One region of the Arcticibacter sp. genome, then DNA from elsewhere that is predicted to be linked to it. Evidence: riboswitches for the same ligand, from Rfam matches in the RefSeq annotation. Region 1 holds a riboswitch; the other holds the start of a gene.

Region 1 (7,701 bases):
GGGCTTCCTGGGCGTACCCAATACCCAGGTGACTATCTTGTATCCAAAAGGCAAAGTAAGTCTCATACAGGAGCTGCAATTGACCACAAACGGGCAGAACATCCGCGCAGTAGAAGTGGAAGGGACCTTCGACGATTGCCAAGCACTCGTCAAGCAGGCTTTCACCGATAAGGACCTGAACGAAAAGTTCCGTCTGACCTCGGCCAATTCCATCAATATCGCCCGACTGATTCCGCAGACCTTTTACTATTTCAATGCTTACGCACAGCTGAAGCGTGAAGGTAAAACTGATATCATCTTTTCTGTTCCAAGCGGAAATTTCGGTAACATTGGTGCAGGTCTTCTTGCCTGGAAAATGGGACTGCCCGTGAAACAGTTCATCGCGGCTACCAATATCAATGATACCGTGCCGCAGTTTCTTGAAACAGGCGTGTATACGCCTAAACCATCGGTTGCAACATTATCGAATGCAATGGATGTTGGGAATCCGAGCAACTGGGTCAGGATCATGGACCTCTTCAAAGAGGATGCCGAGGCACTGAAGAAAGTGGTAACGGCTTATAGCTATGACGATAGTCAGACTGCCGATGCGGTGAATGTGGTATTTGAAGATTATCAGTATGTGGTATGTCCGCATACGGCCATAGCCTGGATGGCTACCGGCCAGTACCGTTACGATAGCAGGGATAATATGAGCACTGCCGTATTCCTGGCAACCGCCCATCCATGCAAGTTCCCTGATGTCTACCAGGGTCCTATTAAAGATAGTATTGTCATCCCGGATCAGGTTCAAAATCTGTTGGACAAGCCTAAGCAGGCTGTTCAGATTGGTGCAGATTTCGATGCATTTAAGAACTATCTGCTGGAAAGTTAGTCTTCCGCTTACCGGATATAAGAAAAGGGGAGTCATATCACATGAACTCCCCTTTTCTTTTGGCTTAAAGCCTGGTGTAATGCTTTAACAGGATTCTAAAATACCGCACGCGCAATACGCTTTGTAGGCTCCGCATTGCCCATAGTGTAGAAATGCAGTACAGGTGCGCCAAACTCCACAAGCTCTTTGCATTGTTGTATCATCCATTCTATACCTACTTCTTTCACATCCTTATCGTTCGAACAGGCCGCAATGGCATCGCTCAGATCCTCGGGGATGTCAATATGGAAAATCTTCGGAAGATTGACGATCTGCTTGGGAGCCGTGATAGGCTTCAGTCCCGGAATGATGGGAACATGAATATCATTCTCGCGGCACATCTTTACAAAATCAAAGTACTTCTGATTGTCAAAGAACATCTGGGTGACAATGAAGTCGGCCCCCATATCCACTTTCTTCTTTAAAAAGCTAAAGTCGGTCTTCAGATTGGGAGATTCAAAGTGCTTCTCCGGATATCCCGCCACACCGATACAAAAATCAGTTTTGTTCGTATCGTAATGGTCATGCAGATACTTACCTTGATTGAAGTTAGCCACCTGCTCCAGCAAATCTGTCGCATAAGCATGACCTCCCGGCGTTGGGATAAAAGAAGCATCAGCCTTGCGGGCATCGCCACGCAGAACCAGCACATTGTCGATCCCTAAAAACTGCAGGTCGATCAACGCATTTTCTGTTTCCTCCTTGGTGAATCCTCCGCAGATCAGGTGCGGAACCGCATCAACCTTATACCTGTTCATGATCGAAGCGCAAATCGCTACGGTTCCGGGGCGCTTACGATATGTTACCTGTTCCAATAAGCCGGTCGGGTGCTGTTTGTAGATATAGTCTTCCCGGTGATAGGTTACGTCGATAAAAGGAGGGTTGAACTCCATCAAAGGATCTATGGCATTATAGATCTGCTGGATGCCACTTCCTTTGACAGGGGGTAAAAGCTCAAAAGAAAACAGCGTTTTGCCCGCTGCTCTCTCGATATGTTCGGTGATCTTCATCAGAATTGTTTCTTTATAGTTAGGCCGGAACACGCTATCAGCATGTCATTTCCCGGGCCATTTGTTTATCTTAATTCAGTGATTCCTAATAAGCCAGATTCGGTCCAAGCCACTTTTCAACTTGCTCAACAGGCTCATTTCTTCTCTGTGCGTAATCTTCCACCTGATCTTTGTTGATCTTGCCCAGGCCAAAGTACCGGGCTTCCGGATGCGAAAAGTAGAACCCGCTTACCGAAGATGCCGGATACATGGCAAAGCTCTCTGTCAAGTGGATTTCCGCGTTCTTCTCTGCCTCGAGCAGGTCGAATAAGGTGCGCTTCTCCGTATGGTCGGGACAAGCCGGGTAGCCGGGTGCAGGCCTGATTCCCTGATACTGTTCTTTGATCAGATCGGCGTTCGTCAGTGCTTCGTCGCTCGCATATCCCCAATACTCTCTCCTCACCAGCTCGTGCATTCTTTCTGCGAATGCTTCTGCAAGACGGTCAGCAAGTGCCTTAACCATGATGCTGTTGTAATCGTCATGCACCTTTTCAAAGCGTTCAACTAACTCGTCCGTGCCGATACCGGCAGTAACAGCGAAGCCACCGAAATAATCCTTTATTCCCGACTCCTCAGGAGCGATAAAGTCCGAGAGTGCGTAGTAAGGATCATTTTTGACCTTTTCTGCCTGCTGCCTTAATGTATGGATGGTTGCGGTATGCCCTTCTTTGAAGGTTCCGTCGCCCTTCAGGTCGAGTATAATATCGTCACCTGATGAACGTGCCGGCCAGAAACCGATCACCGCCTTGGCTTTCAATAGCTTCTCATCGATGATCTGCTTCAATAGAGTCTGCGCATCCTCAAACAGGGTTTTCGCTTCCGGACCTACATTCGGATCATTGAAGATCTTCGGATAGCTGCCCCTCAGTTCCCAGGTATGGAAGAATGGAGTCCAGTCGATATAAGGAACGAGTTCCTCTAACGGATAGTCCTCAAACGTCCTGGTGCCTGTGAAAGCGGGTGCCTGCGGTACCACGGCATCCAGATTGATCTTAAAGCGGTCAGCGCGGGCCTCTTCAATCGTTTTCAGCTTCTTGTCTGAACGTTTGTTCAGGTGAGCTTCCCTGGCTCTTGCATATTCCTCTTTGATCTTTAGAATGTACTCATCCCGGGTTTCGGCATTCATCAGGTTGCTGCAAACCGATACGCTCCTTGAAGCGTCAAGCACGTGTATGGCGCAGCCTGAGTAATTAGGTGCCACCTTTACGGCAGCATGTATTCTGGACGTGGTCGCACCACCGATCATCAATGGAATAGTGAATCCTTCACGTTCCATCTCCTTGGCGAAGTGAACCATCTCATCCAGCGAGGGGGTGATCAGGCCACTAAGGCCGATGATGTCCACGTTTTCTTCTTTTGCTTTCCGGAGGATGTCTTGAGCAGGTACCATTACACCCATATCGATCACTTCAAAGTTGTTGCAGGCCAGTACCACCCCGACAATGTTCTTGCCGATATCGTGTACGTCGCCCTTTACGGTCGCCATCAGGATCTTTCCTGCAGAGCTCGAGCTCGTATCCGCGGGGTTCTGCAGCTTCTCCTCTTCGATGAAAGGAAGAAGATAGGCAACCGCCTTCTTCATTACCCTGGCCGATTTAACCACCTGTGGAAGGAACATTTTCCCGGCCCCGAAAAGATCTCCTACGATGTTCATGCCGTCCATTAAGGGTCCTTCAATAACCTGAAGCGGCCGCTCATAGCTTAAACGCGCCTCTTCCACATCTTCATCCAGATATTCGGTGATCCCTTTCACCAGGGAGTGCGATAGTCGTTTCTCTACAGACTCTTTGCGCCACTCTTCGTCTTTCACAATCTCTTTGCCTTTAGCCTTCACCGTTTCGGCAAAGTCTACAAGTCGCTCAGTAGCGTCGTCCCGGCGGTTTAGCAGTACATCCTCTACGCGCACCAGCAGTTCCTTTGGAATCTCCTCGTACACCTCCAGCATACCAGCATTCACGATCCCCATATCCAGTCCCGCCTTAATAGCGTGGTACAGAAAAGCGGAGTGCATCGCTTCGCGGACAACGTTGTTCCCCCTGAAGGAGAACGAGATGTTGGAAACTCCGCCGCTTACCTTTGCATGCGGGAGGTTCTCTTTTATCCAGCGCGTAGCATTGATAAAGTCGACCGCATAATTATTATGTTCTTCCAGTCCGGTAGCAACCGTCAGGATGTTCGGATCGAAAATAATGTCCTGAGGAGGGAACCCAACCCCGTTCACTAAAATATCATACGAGCGCTTGCATATTTCTATGCGGCGTTCATAGTTATCTGCCTGGCCTTGTTCATCAAATGCCATCACTACTACGGCAGCGCCATAATTCATGATCTTTCTAGCGCTGGCAATAAACTTTTCTTCGCCTTCTTTAAGCGAGATCGAATTGACGATCCCCTTTCCCTGAAGGCACTTCAGTCCGTTTTCGATGACGCTCCATTTCGATGAATCGACCATGATCGGAAGCTTCGCAATATCCGGTTCAGAAGCGATCAGATTCAGGAAGCGCGTCATAGCCGCCTCCGAGTCGAGCATCCCCTCATCCATATTCACGTCGATGATCTGGGCACCACCTTCAACCTGTTGCAAGGCAACTGCCAGGGCAGCTTCATAGTTGCCACCCAGAATGAGCTTGGAGAACTTCGGCGAACCCGTGATATTGGTTCGCTCTCCGATATTAACAAACATGGTATCCGGCTTAATGGTAACCGGTTCCAGTCCGCTCAGTCGCATATAAGGCTCGACATGAGGGATTTTCCTTGGTACTACCTTCGCTGCTTTCTCCGCGATACAACCGATGTGGTCGGGCGTGGTTCCGCAGCATCCGCCAACAATATTGACGAAGCCGCTTTCAATGAAATCTTCCAGCAGGTGAGCCGTTTCGTGAGCGGTTTCATCATACGCGCCAAACTCATTCGGGAGTCCCGCATTGGGATAAGCCGACACGAAGCAAGGCGCCTTTGCAGCGAGCTCCTCAATATGCGGTCTCATCTCTTTCGCGCCCAGCGCACAGTTTAAGCCGATGCTGAGCAGGTTGGCGTGAGTAAGTGAATTCAGAAAGGCCTCTACGGTTTGTCCCGATAAAGTCCTGCCGCTGGCATCCGTGATTGTGCCGGAGATCATGATGTCGATCTTCCTGCCAATCACCTGCTCGTATTCTTTAATAGCGAAGATCGCCGCCTTGGCATTCAGCGTATCGAAGATGGTCTCTATAAGCAGTACATCCGCACCACCGTCTATCAGTCCCCTGATTTGTTCGTCATAAGCACCAACGAGATCGTCGAAGCTCACCGCCCTATAGCCCGGATCGTTTACATCCGGAGACATCGATGCAGTGCGGTTGGTAGGACCTACGGCACCAGCAACAAAGCGGGGTTTATCCGGGTTGAGCGCCGTAAACTCGGCGGCCACCTCCTTCGCAATTCTTGCGCCTTCAAAGCTAAGTTCATAGGAAAGGCTTTCCATCTGATAATCAGCCATCGAAATGCGCTGTGTACTGAAGGTATTTGTTTCAATGATATCTGCACCCGCCTTCAGGTATTCTGCGTGAATCGCTTTGATGATGTCAGGCCGGGTAAGGTTCAACAGGTCATTATTGCCCTTTACATCGCAAGGGTGATCCTTAAAACGTTCGCCTCGAAAATCATCCTCTGAAAGCGAGTAGCGCTGGATCATAGTTCCCATAGCGCCGTCAATCACGAGAATGCGTTTTTCTAATTCTTTCCTGATATTCATGTTGTATGTAGCATTAGCAGGCATGCCTGCATAAAGCTTATTTTAGAAAGATCCTTCGGATTCTGACATTAACTTATCTTTTCCCTTATTTCTTTGAATAAAATCGAGATAGAATGTAGCACCTTGTAAGCACAGGTTGCTAAGACTTCGCAGGGTCTACTCCCTCCGTCTTTCTTTATAAGCATTGCAAAAGTGCGATATAATTCAGTCAAAAGCAAATGCTTGCTGAAAGCAGGTGGAGATCCTTAATAAAGCCGTTTGGTCAGCTGATCTTCTACCCGTGCAAAAAGCTGTTGCGGATTGAGGGTTCGCCACGGAAGGTTGTCCAGAGACCCTCCGAAATTGATATAATAGTCGATATTATTCTTCTTGAACTCTTCGATCACGTGCTCGCGGAAATTGATCGCTGCAATCCAGCCATCTTCCACATCCTGAAACCATTCTTCGTAATACAGGTCGTCAGACGAATGAAAGTTCAGGATATTTTCACCCAGAAGAATAAACTTGTTGATCCCCTCCTGCATCATCATTTCAATGATCTCGCGCTTCAAGAGCATAATGTCATTGTAGATGGTATCGTTCCACTCACCGATAAATTCAATGATGGCGAAATTGTGGTCGTAGTCTACAAATAAGACCTTCAGGTAGAGAGTCTGCGATCCAAAGTAGTCCCACTGCGGATGGATGAAATAGTTGTAGATCTTCTTATCGAATTCAAACTCGCTGTACTCCGTCTGATAGAACGGCGAAAGCTCATCCTCTGCAGCAACGTAATCATCCCGCCAGCGATAAAAAGGTTCTATTTCGTGCATTTTACAGGTAGTGTTTAAATGTGCTTACTTACGGTAAGCACAGGCAAATATAAGGCCATTTCTTTTTAGCGAGACGGTAGCTGCGCTAATTTTGATTTCCCATCATTATACCACGCGCGTACTACGATGTCCTTTTAACGTCGCTTTTACTTCGAACCCAAGTCGAACTTTCTTCGGCTTTTCTCGAAGCAGGTCCGAAGCCAGTCCGAAGCAGGTCCGAAGGCAGTTCGACTTTGAAATTACGGCGGAATAACGTAAGGTGCCGGTAGGGATCTGGTAAGGCTTTCTGCAGACTCAGATGACTGCTAAGAAAAACTTAAAAAATCTTGGATTTATTTAAAAATGGGGGCACGAAAATGGTTTTCCATATGTTAATTTAGCATCGAAATAATCACACATTGTCTACGAGGAAAAATTTATTGATAGCTGCCTGTTATTCAGGTGCGCTGGTGTTAGGAATGATTCTGGGTCCTAAATTTCAGAGAGAAAATCTGAACTCCAGAAACGGCTCGTTTAAAATTTTTCAGACGGAAGGAGATGGTGGTAAAGTTGAACAGGTCCTGAATATTATCAGGGAGAATTATGTAGATCCCGTGAAGACGGACACTTTGCAGAATCTGGCTATCGATGAAATTCTCAACAATCTGGACCCCCATTCCACATATCTTCCCCCTGTAGAGGCACGTATGTTTACCGACGATATGGAGGGGAACTACAATGGAATCGGTATAGAGTACCAGCTCCTGAACGATACGCTGATTATTACACATATCAACAAAACCGGGCCTGCTGCAAAAGCGGGGCTCCAGAGCGGTGATCAGGTGATCAGGATTGAAAATCAAAATATTGCCGGCGTGCGGATAACACCAACGAAGATTGTCGGCCTCATCCGCGGGAGACAAAGTACCCTGGTGGAACTGACAGTAAGACGCTATGGTCTGCATGAGGACGTGGTTTTCAAAGTTCCACGTGAAAAAGTTACCGTCAGTAGCATTGACGTATCTTATCTGCTCCCCAATAAGGTTGGTTATATCAAGATCAGCAAGTTTGGCGCGAAGACAGATGAAGACTTCCTGGCCGAACTCAGGCGGCTGAAGAAGCAAGGGATGCAGGGTTTGATTGTGGACCTTCGCGGTAATGGCGGCGGATACCTGAATGCAGCGACGGCGCTTGCCGATCAGTTCCTGGCAGATGAGC
Region 2 (7,701 bases), on a different contig from region 1:
ATCATTGAAAATCAATTTGTAAAGATTATCTATATCAGACATCAGATTACCATATCTGGCTTTCAGCTCCACGTTCTCGTTGATGTAGGCAGCAAGTGCCTCATCTTCCTGCTGTTTCTCCTTTACGAGGTCAAGTCCCCTGAGCCCTTTAAGTTTTCCGTTATAGTTCTTAAGAACGTTTGCGTTGCGTTTAACGCGTGTTGCCAGCTTAATATCCGTTGCTCTGTTCTTTTTTCCGGCTTCGGCCATTGCCCTATTCTGAAAGTCGTACAAGTTGGATACATAGGGAAGCAGGAAATTCTGCTGATAAGCCATAAACTGAGCAGGGCGGTGTCTGAATGTACGACCGGGATACCCGAGTATAAAAACAAAGTCGTCTTCGCTAACTCCATTTGCGTTTACTTTCAGGAATTTCTTTGGCGTATAAGGGACATTGTCTTTTGAATAAGCCGCAGGAGATCCATCGGGTGCTACGTACGCCCGCATAAAGGAGAAATCTCCTGTGTGACGTGGCCATACCCAGTTGTCGGTTTCACCGCCGAATTCACCTACGTTACGTGAGGGAACGTAAACCAGCCTGACGTCCTTAATAATCTTGTATTTGAAAAGCACATAGGTCTTGCCGATGAACATTTCTGAAACTTCGGCTTCAATCGTCGAATCCTTAGCCACTGCTTCAGAAGCAAGTCTCTTCATCTCTGAGTTGATTACCCGTATACGCGAAGCCGGATCGGTCACGTTCGCTACTGCAGACAAGATCTTTTCAGACACATCTTCATAACTGTCGGTAATCCGGCAAGTCATTCCTTTCGCTTCGATCTCCGCAGACTTATCTTGTGCTACGAAGCCTTTCTCAAGATAGTCGTGCTCTGGCGTGCTGGCAAGCTGAACCGCACTGAAAGCACAATGATGGTTCGTGATAATCAGTCCCTGATCTGAAATAAAGGATCCAGTACAGCCACCCACACGCACTAACGCATCAACAAGGCTGGCGTTTTTACCTTCCGGATCATAGATTTCTTTTTGGTCAATCTTCAAACCCGCCTTATTCAGATTAACATTTTTCAGTTCACTAAGAGGGAACATACCTTCGTCGGGCGGTACGTAAGCCGAACCCGAAATAAGCAGAGCGAGCAATGAGGTAATCAAAACTCTCTTCTTTTTGTTGGTCATCATATATGTGTTTATCAATTGACAAAAATAAATTTAATAAAGTACTTTTACGGCATGGCAGAAGATCTGAATATTAACACAGGAAGCCGGGAAGAGCAATACAGATCGCTTATCCCGCAAATTGCTGGATTACTTGATGGAGAAACCGACCTGATAGCCAATTTGGCTAATGTAAGTGCCGCGTTGAAAGAGCAGTTCAACTTTTTCTGGGTAGGTTTCTATCTGGTGAAGGGGGATGAACTGGTACTCGGTCCATTCCAGGGTCCGGTGGCTTGTACGCGGATTGCAAGGGGCAGAGGGGTTTGTGGTGCAGCGTGGGACAGGGGAGAGACCTTAATTGTACCCGATGTGGACGCCTTTCCTGGCCACATCGCCTGTAGCTCACTATCGCGGTCGGAGATTGTTGTACCGATCTTTAAAGATGATGCGGTTGTGGGTGTGCTTGATGTCGACAGCTCATCATTGGCAGAGTTCAGCGAAGTCGATCAGCAATATCTTGAGGAAATAATCAGGTTGATCCACCTTTAAGTGTATGCGTACTGCTGATTTACTGCCACCTGAATTCTATAAGAATGACGATACCCTCGCTGTATGCAGGCAGTTGCTGGGTAAAAAGTTATGTACGTTCATTGACGGCATATACACTTCTGGAATGATAACCGAAGTGGAGGCCTATCGTGGACCCGAGGACCTTGGCTCACACGCGTATAAAAACCGAAGAACGACGCGTAATGAAACGATGTATGCGGAAGGAGGGCTTATTTACATGTATATCTGCTACGGTATCCATGATATGCTAAACATTGTCACGGGAAAAGAGGGCGATTCGCACGCGGTGCTGATCAGAGCACTCCAACCCCTTGAGGGGATTCCACACATGTGCGAACGCCGGGGTATTCAAGATATGAAGAGGCTGTGCAAGGGACCGGGTGCGCTAGCGAAAGCAATGGGGCTTCAGAAAAAGCATGATGGCATTTCGCTCCAAAGCGAGATAGTTTGGATAGAAGACGCTCCGGAAATTACCGGTGATCAGATGGTTGAAACTTCCAGAATCGGCTTGAATATTCAGGGCGTTTATCGCGATATCCCCTGGAGATACTATATTAAAGACAACAGCTTTATTAGCAGGAAATAGTATCAAAGTCTCCGGAGACTTTGATACTATTTTAGAGTTTATACTGAAGGGGCAAGCACGCTGCCTATCTCTGCAATAAAGATTTCAGGATGGTCCAGAAGTTCCGCGTTAGCGATGAGCTGGCTCAAAGCAACTTTACCAATTACATAGCTAAAATCAGGGGAGTAGAACCTCTCGGTTACTTCAGAAAGCTCGAGCTTTGAAAGTACCGCCTCGTCGCTATAACGGAGGTACACATTTAGCTCGTAATCGTTAGATAAGACAAAACCCTTGTTTGACCGGTACTTCTTGTATTCATACTTGTACTCATATCGAAGTGCGGTGATGTCGGAAAGAACCGCAGAACCAGTTGGGTGACCGCCGGCTCCCTTTCCAAAGAAGAATTGTTGATCGGCAAATGCCGCCTGTACAATCACACCGTTATACTCGTTTTCGACGTTGTAAAGAAAATCATCCGACTTTATCATCTTCGGCAGAACGTACAAGACAACCTGCTTTTCGCCGAATTCAAGTGCCGTTGGCACCAGCTTGATCTTGTAATTCTTTTCTTTAGCGTATTGAATATCTTTAGACGAGAGGTTCTGAATGCCTATGTTAAACACGTCCTCAGGATTTGGCAAAACGCCGTATGCATGAGAGGCCGCTATAACGAGCTTATATTTAGCATCAAAGCCTCCTACATCCAGGATCGGATTTGTTTCGGCGAAGCCGAGATCCTGTGCCTGTTTTAAAGCGGTGTCATAATCAAGATTCTCGCTGAAGGTCTTTGACAGAATATAGTTTGATGAGCCGTTGAAAATACCTCTTATCGAGTATAGAAGCTCATTGTCGTAATACTCCTCAAGGTTCCGGATGATGGGAATACTTCCACAAACGGCACCTTCATACAAAAGAGAAGTTCCATACTGTTCCTGAATATGGAGAAATTCTTCCAGATGTGTCGCAACCATCTTTTTATTAGCAGAAACTACGTTCTTGCCACTCTGCAGAGCGGCCTTGACAATCTCGTAAGCTGCATCTGCGTCATTGATCAGCTCAACGATTGTGTTGATTTCCGGATCATTAAGGATGATCGATGCATCAGTTGTAAAAAGATCCTCGGGTAGCGAACGTTTCTTACCGGGATTCTTGATGGCTATCTTTTTAATTTCAAGATTCAGGTCTTTTGTACGGATAATATCATTTAATCCCTGACCTACAACTCCAAACCCAAATAGCCCTATAGTTAATTTTGTGCTCATTAATGCTGTAAATTTGTGATGCGGCCGGTTTCTGAACCGCTGATTGTGCTTTTAAGAAAATTGCTTATTTCGTGAGTAAGTGTTTCGGTTTCTACCAGAAAGCCGTCATGACCATAAAAGGAGCTGATCTCTACATAGCGGGCACCTGGAATATGTTCGGCAATAAAACGCTGCTCAGCAGGCGGAAATAAAATGTCGGACGTTATTCCGATCACCATTGTCTGCGCCTTTACTGCATCTAATATCTTAGGATCGTGTTCTCTGCCCCTGAAAATATTATGGCTGTCCATCGCTTTGCTCAAGTACCAGTAGCTGTATGCGTTGAATCGCTTTACCAGCTTATCTCCCTGATAGTTCTGATAAGATGAAGCTTTGAAGTCATCGGTCTTGTCATTGGAGATCTCCTGCTGGGAGATGGCGTATGTATCGTAATGCCTGTAGGATAGGAGGGCAATACTACGGGCTGCCTTCAGTCCCTTAATGCCACCATCCGGAGTGTTCGAGTAAAATGTCGGATCTGCCGACAGCGCCAGTCTCTGACTTTCATTAAATGCGATGCCCCAGGGGGAGTGTTTGGCGTTCGTAGCCATCAGGATCAGTCTGTTAATCCGGTTTGGTTCAAGTAGTGCCCACTCCAGACTTTGCTGACCTCCTAATGAACCGCCTATCAGGATGTCTATTGTGGTAATTTCAAGATAATCCGCCAGTATCTTCTGTACACTTACAAGATCGCGGGTGTTAAATTGAGGGAAAGTCAGGTACCAGGGTTCACCGGTAGCAGGGTTTATCGAAAGCGGATTCGTTGTACCGTAGTTTGACCCGAGTATATTCGCACATACAATGAAATGTTCCCGTGGATTGAAGAGCTCATTTTCGCCAAACAAACCTTTCCACCAGTCAAATACGTCGGCATTAGCAGTCAATGCGTGACATACCCAAACAACGTTATCCTTTCTTTCATTGAGCGTACCGAAGGTCTGATAAGCGATCTCAAGTTCTGCCAATTCAGAACCGTTCTCTAACTTAAATGTACCCGTGTATGTGTATTTTTTTATGTTCATTCACTTATAAGCACGTCCCGGCCGGAACCGGGACTTTTTGAAATCTAGCTCTTAGCGCTATATTGATATTTTGGCAAAAGCCTGTTCGAAGTCTGCCTTAATATCATCGATGTGTTCAATTCCGACAGATACGCGCAACTCGGCTGGCTTAACGCCTGCAAGAAGCTGATCGCTCTCGTTTAGCTGCTGGTGAGTTGTTGCTGAAGGCTGTATAATGAGTGTTTTCGCATCGCCAACGTTTGCCAGGTGACTGGTAAGCTGCAGTGCATCAACAAATTTTACTGCATTCTCTTTCTCCCCATTTAACTCGAATGATAATACAGCCCCAAAACCGTTGCGCAGGTATTTCTTAGCGTTTGCGTGATAACGGTTGCTTTCCAGTCCCGGATAGTTGACATTCTTTACCTGAGGGTGTTGTTCCAGCCAACGGGCGAGCTCCAAAGCGTTGTCAACATGGCGCTGTACGCGCAGCGACAATGTTTCGAGTCCCTGGATAAACATGAAGGAGTTGAAAGGCGACAATGCCGCTCCAAAATCCCGTAAGCCTTCTACGCGTGCTCTGATAATAAACTGGATGTTACCGAACGGTCCGCCTAAGCCAAAAACATCATTGAAGACCATACCATGGTATCCTTCTGAAGGCTCGGTAAAAGATTTGAATTTTCCATTTCCCCAGTTGTAGGTTCCTCCGTCAACAATCACTCCACCAATACTGGTTCCGTGACCGCCGATCCACTTGGTTGCAGATTCCACGACGATGTGCGCTCCATGCTCCAATGGTCTGAAAAGATATCCTCCGGCTGCGAAAGTATTATCGACGATAAGCGGCAGATCATACTTCTGAGCTAATTGTGCGAACTTTTCAAAGTCAGGAACACTGAAGCTTGGATTACCTATGGTTTCCAGGTAAATCGCCTTTGTTTTATCATCGATATGCTGTTCGAAACTTGAAGGATCGTCCCCATTCGCAAAGCGGGCTTCTATACCCAGACGTTTGAAAGAAACTTTGAACTGATTATATGTCCCTCCGTAAAGGAAAGATGAGGCGACGAAGTTATCACCGGCTTCAAGTATATTGTTAAGTGCTATGAACTGTGCAGCCTGACCAGAGCCTACTGCGAGAGCTGCGATTCCACCTTCTAAAGCGGCTATTCTCTTTTCGAAAACATCCGTAGTGGGGTTCATAATTCTGGTATAGATATTACCGAATTCCTTCAGCGCAAACAAATTTGCTCCGTGCTCTGAGCTTTTGAAAACGTATGATGATGTTTGATATAACGGAACAGCTCTTGATCCGGTTGTTGGATCAACTTCCTGACCCGCATGTACCTGTAGCGTTTCAAATTTTAAATTGTTTAGTGACATAGTGAGGGTTTATTTATGATGTGGATATTAGACAAGATAATGCCGCAGCGGTTTTTAAGAAGCCGGAGGCAGTTAAAGAAGAACTTAGAAGCAAGAGCATGGACTGGTAATAAGCACGAGAGACCTAACGTCTGACTTAAAACCTGTAGAAAGAGGCGAACCCTCTAAACCCGCTAGGGGATACTGATGAATTTTTTCTTTGTTCATGGTGTATTAATTTATATTTTTCCGCCTATACAGCCGGAACAGGATTTGGCACCTTTTCCTTTTAGGAAGGTTGTCAGCGGGTCACGGAGCCTGATCTCTCACCGCTTCTTTATAAATCAAAACCTTTATAGAGGTGTTGATAGATTGATATTACTATCAATTGCTGTCAAATATAATCGATGACTTTCATATTTTCCAAAAGAATATAGAAATATATGTTACAACCCGGAGAGCGCCTGATTCAGATCGTCTATGAGATCATCCACGTTTTCCAGTCCTACGGAAATCCTGAGCAGATTTTCCGGAGTCTTAGTACCAGGCCCTTCTACAGATGCACGGTGCTCAACAAGGCTTTCTACACCTCCAAGGCTGGTGGCCTGGGTAAAAACCTGCAGGTTGCCCGCTACTTCGAGCGCCTGAGCTCCCGTCCCCTTAATAGTAAATGACATCATTCCGCCAAAGTCGCTCATTTGCGCAGCTGCCACCTCATGCATTTTATGATCGGTCAAACCCGGGTAGAAGACCGCCTCAACGGCTTGGTGAGTGTTTAGAAAAGCGGCAATTTTCTTTGCATTCTCTGCATGGCCTCGCATTCTGTACGGAAGCGTCTTGATACCACGCACGGTCATATAGCAGTCGAAAGGAGAGGGGACCGCCCCAGAGAGCGACTGAACGTCACGGACTTTCTGCCAGAAAGGGTCCACTTCTTTGGTAATAAGTACGCCTCCCAAAACATCGCTGTGCCCGCCCATATACTTTGTTGAGGAATGCATTACGATGTTTGCTCCCAGGTCAAGCGGACGCTGGAATACCGGCGTGGCGAACGTGTTATCGCAGCAAACGAGAATATCGTGCGCCTGGGCAATCTTACAAATTTCGCGAATGTCGCTTATCTTCAAAAGCGGGTTAGAAGGTGTCTCTATCCAGATCAATCTGGTATTGCTTTTAATCAGTGAACGGACGCCCGCAATATCGCTCATATCAACGAAATCGAACTCCAATATTCCTGCATAAACCTGTTTGAGTAAGTTCCGCAGTCCGTGATACATATCTTCCGGTGCGATCACGTGACATCCGGGCTCAAGTGACTGGAATACAGCAGATCCTGCGGCATTCCCTGATGAAAATGCAGCTGCATCCGCGCCTCCCTCAAGCCTGGCAACTACATTCTCTAAAGATGAACGGTTCGGGTTACTGGCACGCGTGTACACGTGTCCGCCCGGATAGCTTCCGTCCAAACCCCTTTCGAATGTGGTAGATAGGGTAATAGGCTGAATAACTGCTCTGTCTGAAGAGTCTGTTTTATTTCCTTCGTGTATCGCTATCGTCTCAATTTTCATATTAGTATGTATAAGAGGAGCACTGATGCAGGCCAAGCTACGTTGAAAAGCGCCTTAGGCGCTGCGTATATGATAGTTCTGCCCCGCAAATATGCAAATTCATATTCAGCTACTTATTCATTCTTACAAGAAAATGATTGAGTAAATACCTGCTTTATTGTATTTTTGGAAATGATGGA

Evidence for each region. A riboswitch is a leader RNA that binds a small molecule or an ion and turns the genes downstream of it on or off. The one in region 1 is predicted to bind S-adenosylmethionine.
Region 2: it holds a riboswitch for S-adenosylmethionine, as region 1 does, so the genes downstream of both, ACO1NU_RS03855 (O-acetylhomoserine aminocarboxypropyltransferase/cysteine synthase family protein) here and metH (methionine synthase) in region 1, are expected to answer to the same signal.

The regions. Positions count from the first base shown of each region.
Region 1 covers NZ_JBMQOB010000022.1:194,331-202,031, reverse strand. Annotated here, with positions in the region: gene thrC (threonine synthase) at 1-874, shown strand, start outside; gene metF (methylenetetrahydrofolate reductase [NAD(P)H]) at 970-1,923, opposite strand; gene metH (methionine synthase) at 2,009-5,692, opposite strand; SAM riboswitch class I at 5,763-5,876, opposite strand; gene ACO1NU_RS16115 (hypothetical protein) at 5,938-6,504, opposite strand; gene ACO1NU_RS16110 (S41 family peptidase) at 6,924-7,701, shown strand, end outside.
Region 2 covers NZ_JBMQOB010000007.1:242,254-249,954, forward strand. Annotated here, with positions in the region: gene ACO1NU_RS03830 (S46 family peptidase) at 1-1,176, opposite strand, end outside; gene ACO1NU_RS03835 (GAF domain-containing protein) at 1,228-1,701, shown strand; gene ACO1NU_RS03840 (DNA-3-methyladenine glycosylase) at 1,706-2,308, shown strand; gene ACO1NU_RS03845 (homoserine dehydrogenase) at 2,347-3,549, opposite strand; gene ACO1NU_RS03850 (homoserine O-acetyltransferase family protein) at 3,549-4,610, opposite strand; gene ACO1NU_RS03855 (O-acetylhomoserine aminocarboxypropyltransferase/cysteine synthase family protein) at 4,668-5,975, opposite strand; SAM riboswitch class I at 6,191-6,300, opposite strand; gene ACO1NU_RS03860 (trans-sulfuration enzyme family protein) at 6,401-7,522, opposite strand; gene mqnE (aminofutalosine synthase MqnE) at 7,697-7,701, shown strand, end outside.